2 regions of the Comamonas sp. F1-6 genome follow, and region 2 is predicted to be linked to the other one. Evidence: riboswitches for the same ligand, from Rfam matches in the RefSeq annotation. Region 2 holds a riboswitch; the other holds the start of a gene.

Region 1 (3,400 bases), on a different contig from region 2:
CATGATGAGCAAAATGCAGATGCTTACGGCCAGCCATTGAAACGAGGTCATGGCACCTTCGTCCATGGTCTTGCGAATGTCTTTCATACAGGTCCTTATCAGGAACAGGTTGTCTCCGGAGCTTCGTTATGTCTGCAGCTGTCACGCCGCAGTAACCAGCTTTCTAGTTAGAGCGCCACTGTCTAACTTGCTAAAACAGCGTGGTGAGGCTCGACTGAAAAGTATCTCTATCAGAGTCTGTCAACGCCAATGCACACATTGCGGCAAGCTATGCGTTTTAATGATGACTTTTCTCGCCAACGCAGAAGATCTGACGAGAGATAGTGGGACAGCCTAATGAATCCCCGGGCATGGTCCATTGCTTGTCTTTCACATAAACATGGGGCGTAGGCATACCAAGACCCTGGGAACAGCGCCGCAGGCGTAGGTCTGCCACCGAGAAAGCGGACCTGGTTCGTCAAACCTATGAGCCTGGGATGAGCGTGTCACTCGTGGCTCACCAAGAAGGTGTATCGGCAAGCTTGCTCTTTACCTCGCGAAAGCTTGAGCATGAAGGGCCTCCGACACCAACGCCCTAATGAGTGCTGCCGCTCACACCACCAACTGGAAGCAGTACAACGCAGCACTCAAGGCTCGCGGCTCCTTGACCATCTGGCTGGACAAGACCATGTCTTGGCTTGCCGCTGACAGCGGCAAACGCGGGCACAGCCCGCAGTTCTCGGATGCAGCGATTCAGTTCTGCCTGACCATCAAGAACCTCTTTGGATTAGTCTTGCGGCAGACCACAGGCTTTGTTCCGTCACTACTGGCGCTGTCTGGATTGCTGTGGCCAATTCCCGACTTCAGTACATTGTGTCGCCGCCAACGCCGTCTGGATGTGCAAGTGGCATACCGCTCTAGCGCAGCCGGCCTGCACCGACTGGTTGACTCCACAGGCATCAAGTTCCTTGGCGAAGGCGAGTGGAAGTGCAAAAAGCATCGCCGCCAATGGCGCAAGCTGCACATCGGTATTGATGCGCAAACGCTGCAGTGTTGCCGCAGTTGCGGAGCAAGTTCCTGCCGAGGAGCCGCTGCTGACAGTGACAGGCGATGGGGCTTATGACACGCAGTACGTGCATGCGGCGGTCATTCAGCGCAATGCCACGCCCATCATTCCCCCAAGAAAGAATGCCAAGGTGCGCAAAGGCGATGGCTTTGCGCACCGCAACGCAGCTATCGCCGCATGCAGACGGTTGGGGTGAAGTATCTGGAAACGCTGGAGCGGTTACCACCGGCGCAGCCCGGTAGAGACCAAGATGAACTGCATCAAACGCCTGGGTGAACGAGTAATGTCACGCACGTTCGAGCGCCAAGTTAACGAACTGCACATTCGAGCCGCCATCCTCAATCGGTCTACTGAACCGGTCTGCCCGCAGACGGTGGCTGTGGCCTAGCCACACCTGGGGTTGGGAAATCTGGCCATGGGGGTGATATATGCAACAACGCCCTCTCGCTGTCGCGCGTATGAGTTTTTATGGCGGGCGGCTTCACAGACGAAAACGCGGGCTTGCGCGAGCCATGGCGGATTCAGACCGCCCTTCCGCACCCCGAGCTGGCAGCCGCAGAAACACACCAATACAGGTATTAACCCGAATAAAGTCGCTGAAACTAGCTAGAATCGCGCCCATCCCGCGGGAGAGCGGAGCCTTTCGAGGGTTCCCGCCGAAGGCGCAAACTCCCATAATCGCTCAGGCAATAAGTACCGCAGGTGGGTCTGACAGGACCCGGATATCGCCAACTGGAGAGCAGCCCGCAACCACAAGCTGCAGGGCTCACCGAAGGGGCAAGCATGTCCACCGCGAAGGTGCTCATGCGCAACTCTCAGGTAAAAGGACAGCGGGAGAGGCAAGCCGGACACTCCCGCCGATGTGAGTGGCTGGTCTATTTTCAAGTGCCTTCATGCTTCCTTCCGTCTCTTTGCTGGACTCGTTCCAGGCCTCCAACTTCACCGTCATGCTGGTCATCTATCTGGTGGCCATTACCGCCGAAGCCATGTCCGGCGCACTCGCCGCAGGCCGGCGCAATATGGATATCTTCGGCGTCGTCGTCATCGCCTTTGTCACTGCCCTGGGAGGCGGCACCATCCGCGACATGGTGCTGGGCCACTACCCCATCGGCTGGACCCAGCACCCTGAATATGTGTATCTGGTCATCAGCTTCGGTCTGCTGACCACCGTGATTGCACGCCATATGCACAGGCTCAAGCAGGTGTTTTTGCTGCTGGACGCCATGGGACTGATCGCCTTTTCGCTGATCGGCTGCAATACCGCGCTGGAGCTGGGCTACCCCACCATCGTCATCATCATGGCCGGCATGATTACCGGCATCAGCGGCGGCATCTTGCGCGATGTGCTCTGCAACCAGGTCCCCGTGGTGTTCCGCCGCGAGCTGTATGCCAGCGTGTCGCTGTCGGTATGCCTGATGTTCCTGGGCCTGCGCTATCTGGATGTCAGCCCCAATATCAGCACCATCGTGTGTTTTGCCGGCGGTCTGGCCTTCCGTCTGGCCGCCATTCGTTTCAAATGGCGCCTGCCGGTTTTTTCGTACCAGCAGCGCTGGGAGTGATAGAGACTCCCCCTGTGGCGCTGCGCGCCGTCCCCCTCTCTTGCTACGCAGGAGGGAGACGCAGCCATCGCTGCGGGGCGGCCCTTGCTTGGCTGCTCTAACCTAGACTGCGCCATGCATTACCCATGTAGTTTCACTTTCCATGTCTGAACCGATCACATGGATGCCGGATGGCACCCCCTACAACACCCGATTTGGTGATCGCTATCACAGCGAGCTGGGCGGCCTTGACCAGGCCCGCCAGGTTTTTCTCGGTGGCTGCGATCTTCCAGCTGCCTGGGCCGATGCAGCGCAGTGGCGCATTCTGGAAACCGGCTTTGGCTTCGGCCTGAATTTCCTGGTCACCTGGGCGGCATGGAAAGCCGACCTCAGACGCCCGCGCATTCTGCATTTTGTCTCGGTGGAGGCCTACCCTGTCTCGCGCGAGGATCTGCTCGCGTTTTTACCGACCGATGGGGAACTGCGCCCGCTTGGCGAACAACTGGCCGAGCAATGGTGGGGACTGCTGCCCGGCGTGCATCGCCTTTCCTTTGATGACGGCCAGGTGCTGCTGACGCTCCATATAGGCGATGCCAGGACCATGCTGCGCAAGCAGCAGATGACGGCTGACAGCGTATATCTGGATGGCTTCTCTCCCCAGCTCAACCCCGAGATGTGGGATGAAGATGCCATGAAGAACATCGCCCGCCATTGCCGCCGTGGCACGCAGCTTGCCACTTGGTGCGTGGCCGGCCATGTGCGCCAAGCGCTCAAGGCTCAGGGTTTTGACGTCAAGAAGCGCGTTGGCGTGCCGCCC
Region 2 (3,400 bases):
AGGCCTTCGAGCTCGCCCACATTGCTCATCTTGACCTTGAAGAACCAGCCAGCGGCCAGCGGGTCGCTGTTGGCGAGCGACGGGTCATCGCGCAGGGCTTCGTTGACTTCGACGATCTCGCCGGTCACGGGCATGTAGACATCGGCAGCGGCCTTGACGGACTCGACCACGCCAGCCACATCGCCGGCCTTGAAGCTGGAGCCCACGGCAGGCAGGTCCACAAACACCACATCGCCCAGCGCATCCTGTGCGTGTACGGTGATGCCGACGATGGCGGCATTGGTGTCAGCGGCGTTGATCCATTCGTGTTCTTTGGAATACTTGATGCTCATGGAAAGCTCCAGATGGGGGATTCAGGGGAATCGGGTGTTGTTTGAGAAAGGTCCAGCTCGCACTTTAGCGGTGTTCTGGCAGCTGTTTGGCAAACTGGCCCGTCTCATGCGCGGCGGCAGACCTAGCCGCGGTAGTAGCGGGTGGGGACGAAGGGCGTGGCGACCACCTTCATGGGCACGGGCTTGCCGCGCACCATGGCGAAGATTTCCGTATCGATGGCGGCGTAGTCGGGCTCGACATAGGCCAGCGCCACAGGCTGGTTGAGCGTGGGGCTGAGCAGGCCGCTGGTGATGTGGCCGATATGCTGTCCGTCCATGTTTTCCAGCACGGCGGGCTCGCGCACGGGAATGCGTTCCAGCGCGATCAAGCCCACGCGCTTGCGGCGCAGCGACTGAGGGTTCTGCAATTGCTCCAGCACGATGGCCGCACCGGGAAAGCCGCCTTCGCGCTCGCCGCCGGTGCGGCGCACCTTCTGCATGGCCCAGTTCAGCGCAGCTTCCACCGGGGTGGTGCTGGTGTCTATGTCGTTGCCGTACAGGCAAAGTCCGGCTTCTAGGCGCAGCGAGTTGCGCGCGCCCAGACCGATGGGGGCTACCTCGGGCTGTGCCAGCAGAGCTTCGGCAAAGGCTTCGGCAGCTTCGCCGGGCAGGGAGATTTCAAAGCCGTCCTCGCCCGTATAGCCGCTGCGCGTGATGTGGAGCGCATGGCCTTGCCAGTCGAAGTGGTTGCCGGTCATGAAGACCAGTTGCGTCACACCGGGAATCAGACGCGAGAGGGCAGTGACGGCTTGCGGGCCTTGCAGGGCCAGCAGGGCGCGATCGGGCAGTGGGACGACCTCGCAGCGGCTACCGATGCGGTTCTGGATATGAGCGATATCGGCCTCTTTGCAGGCACCGTTGACGATGAGGAACAGATCATCGCCGCGGTTGACGAACATCAGGTCGTCGAGAATTCCGCCTTGTTCATCGAGCAGCAGACCGTAGCGCTGCTTGTGCAGGCCCAGGGCCATGACATCGACGGGCATCAGCGATTCGAGCGCGGCGGCGGCATCGGGGCCGCGCAACAGCAACTGGCCCATGTGCGAGACATCGAACAGGCCGGCGGCCTTGCGCGTGTGCAGATGCTCGGCCATTAGGCCTTGAGGGTATTGCACGGGCATGGCGTAGCCGGCAAACGGCACCATGCGGGCACCCAGTTTCTGGTGCAGTGCAAACAGCGGTGTGGAACGCAGATCGGAAGAGGTGTCAGCAGCAGTCACAGGCAAGCGCTCCGGTGGTCAAACCAAAATGAGTGGCCATGCATGACAGGGCCATGCGTGGCGGGCTTGCCCTGCTGTCCGCTTTACCTGAGAGATTCACTGCACGCATTGCATCGGGCAGTTTGCTCCTTCGGTGGATGCTGGCGCACATACGAAATGACGGCCTGCATCTCTCTCCAGCTAGGGACGCTGCAGGTTTGCACACCTTGCAGCGCTTGTCAGTCCTTTTGCCTGAGCGTTTTGACACCGGGTTGGGGTCTGCGCCTTCGGCGGTGCGAGGCAGCTTCAAGCTGCAGGCACTCTCTCCTGACGTTGGCGATTCTAGCGGTGGGCAAGGGGCTTGCACCACCGAATCGGACGGATTTTGGGGTTTTCGAGCACAGATCGCTGGAATTGAGCTTGTGGTCTCACTGCGGTTCTGTGTTCATGGCGGGTGTTCGAGGAACATCGATCTCCTGGCGCGGAAACACCAGTTGGTAGGGCTGCTCGAAGCAGGACGTCACGGGCTGGCCCTGGCGCATGCCGGGCTTGAACTTCCAGCGTTCGAGCGAGCGCAGTATGGACTTCACGATGCGGGGATCGGCATCGGCAGGCTGGTAGGCCACACGGCCGAGTTCGCCCTGAGCCGTGACTTCCAGGCGGAAGACCACCGTGGTCTCCAGCCCGTTCGGAAACCAGTGGGCGCTGATGAAAGGCGTGGTGTGGCGGCGTGGCTGCGGTTGCCGATCGAGCTGGGCGGGGGGTGTGCAGTCTGCATTGATCCAGGCAGGCCAATTTACGGTTTGGCCTCCGGAAGCCGAGGCGGAGTCAGCCTGGGGCTGGGGAGTGATGTCGGCCACCTTAGGCGCCATGGCTGGGTTGCCAGCGCAGGCACTGAGCAGCAGAGCTCCCAAGACGGCCGCGTATGCAGCAAGACAGCGTGAGTGGCGTGAAGTATCCATGGCGGCATTCTCGGTCATCCCCAGTCGATTTCGGCAGACCTGGTGGAGTCGGTCGTTCAGCCAGGGCCGGGCTGCCTTGCTCCAGAGCTTGTCCTGCAGGGGCAAACATCATGTCCGGCAGGGACTAAACAGAATTTTCCCCATGGATAGGATTATGACGTTCGTCAAAAAATGTTTATTCAAGGAGAGAAAATGCCCGAAAAAGCCACGAATGAATTCTGGAAATATCTGAAGCCGATTTCTGAATGTTTTCAGCCCGATGCGCAGCCAGAGGTTTATATTCAGAACGCTCCAACGGAGGATGAGCGTTATTATGTTCCATTCTCTGAAACCGTTTCCTCCCGTCCCCTCTGGATTTCTCCATCACAAAACAAATGGTGCGATATTCTGATGGCGAAGGAGGCCGGTTTGGTGAACCGCCATTACCATCCGCACGAAGTGTTTGCCTACACGATTTCGGGGAAGTGGGGCTATCTGTAACATGACTGGACAGCCCGTGCCGGTGATTTCGTCTACGAGACCCCCGGAGAAGGCCATACCCTGGTGGCCTATGAACATGAGCAGCCCATGCGTGCGTTCTTTATCGTCAAGGGACCGCTGATCTGGCTCGATGATGACGGAAAGCCTGACGGATATTTCGATGTTCACAGCTACATAGAACTATGCCGAAAGCATTATGAAAAAATCGGCATAGGTGCAGATTATGTGGACACGCTGTTTCGGTAGTTATCCGAAGCTGGATTGAAAATCCATCAATGAAAGGCGGGATTTCCTGAAGAATGAAATAGCCCGCCAAATACGGAATGGAGAGAGGCATGAAAAATCAAGATGAAAACCTAAAAATCGGGTGGTTGAGCTATGAAAACAA

The links. Region 2 has a riboswitch for glycine ahead of gcvT (glycine cleavage system aminomethyltransferase GcvT). Riboswitches for the same ligand answer to the same signal wherever they lie in the genome.
Region 1: another riboswitch for glycine. It lies ahead of AAIL66_RS23705 (trimeric intracellular cation channel family protein); the one in region 2 lies ahead of gcvT (glycine cleavage system aminomethyltransferase GcvT).

Annotation. Positions count from the first base shown of each region.
Region 1 covers NZ_JBCPWN010000041.1:13,077-16,476, reverse strand. Annotated here, with positions in the region: gene AAIL66_RS23720 (MFS transporter) at 1-87, opposite strand, end outside; partial or broken gene AAIL66_RS23715 (transposase) at 393-557, shown strand; partial or broken gene AAIL66_RS23710 (IS5 family transposase) at 578-1,433, shown strand; glycine riboswitch at 1,662-1,754, shown strand; glycine riboswitch at 1,768-1,886, shown strand; gene AAIL66_RS23705 (trimeric intracellular cation channel family protein) at 1,939-2,604, shown strand; gene mnmC (FAD-dependent 5-carboxymethylaminomethyl-2-thiouridine(34) oxidoreductase MnmC) at 2,768-3,400, shown strand, end outside.
Region 2 covers NZ_JBCPWN010000003.1:168,751-172,150, forward strand. Annotated here, with positions in the region: gene gcvH (glycine cleavage system protein GcvH) at 1-332, opposite strand, end outside; gene gcvT (glycine cleavage system aminomethyltransferase GcvT) at 455-1,591, opposite strand; glycine riboswitch at 1,656-1,781, opposite strand; glycine riboswitch at 1,801-1,910, opposite strand; gene AAIL66_RS04630 (energy transducer TonB) at 1,999-2,532, opposite strand; partial or broken gene AAIL66_RS04635 (2,4'-dihydroxyacetophenone dioxygenase family protein) at 2,725-3,258, shown strand; gene AAIL66_RS04640 (MFS transporter) at 3,348-3,400, shown strand, end outside.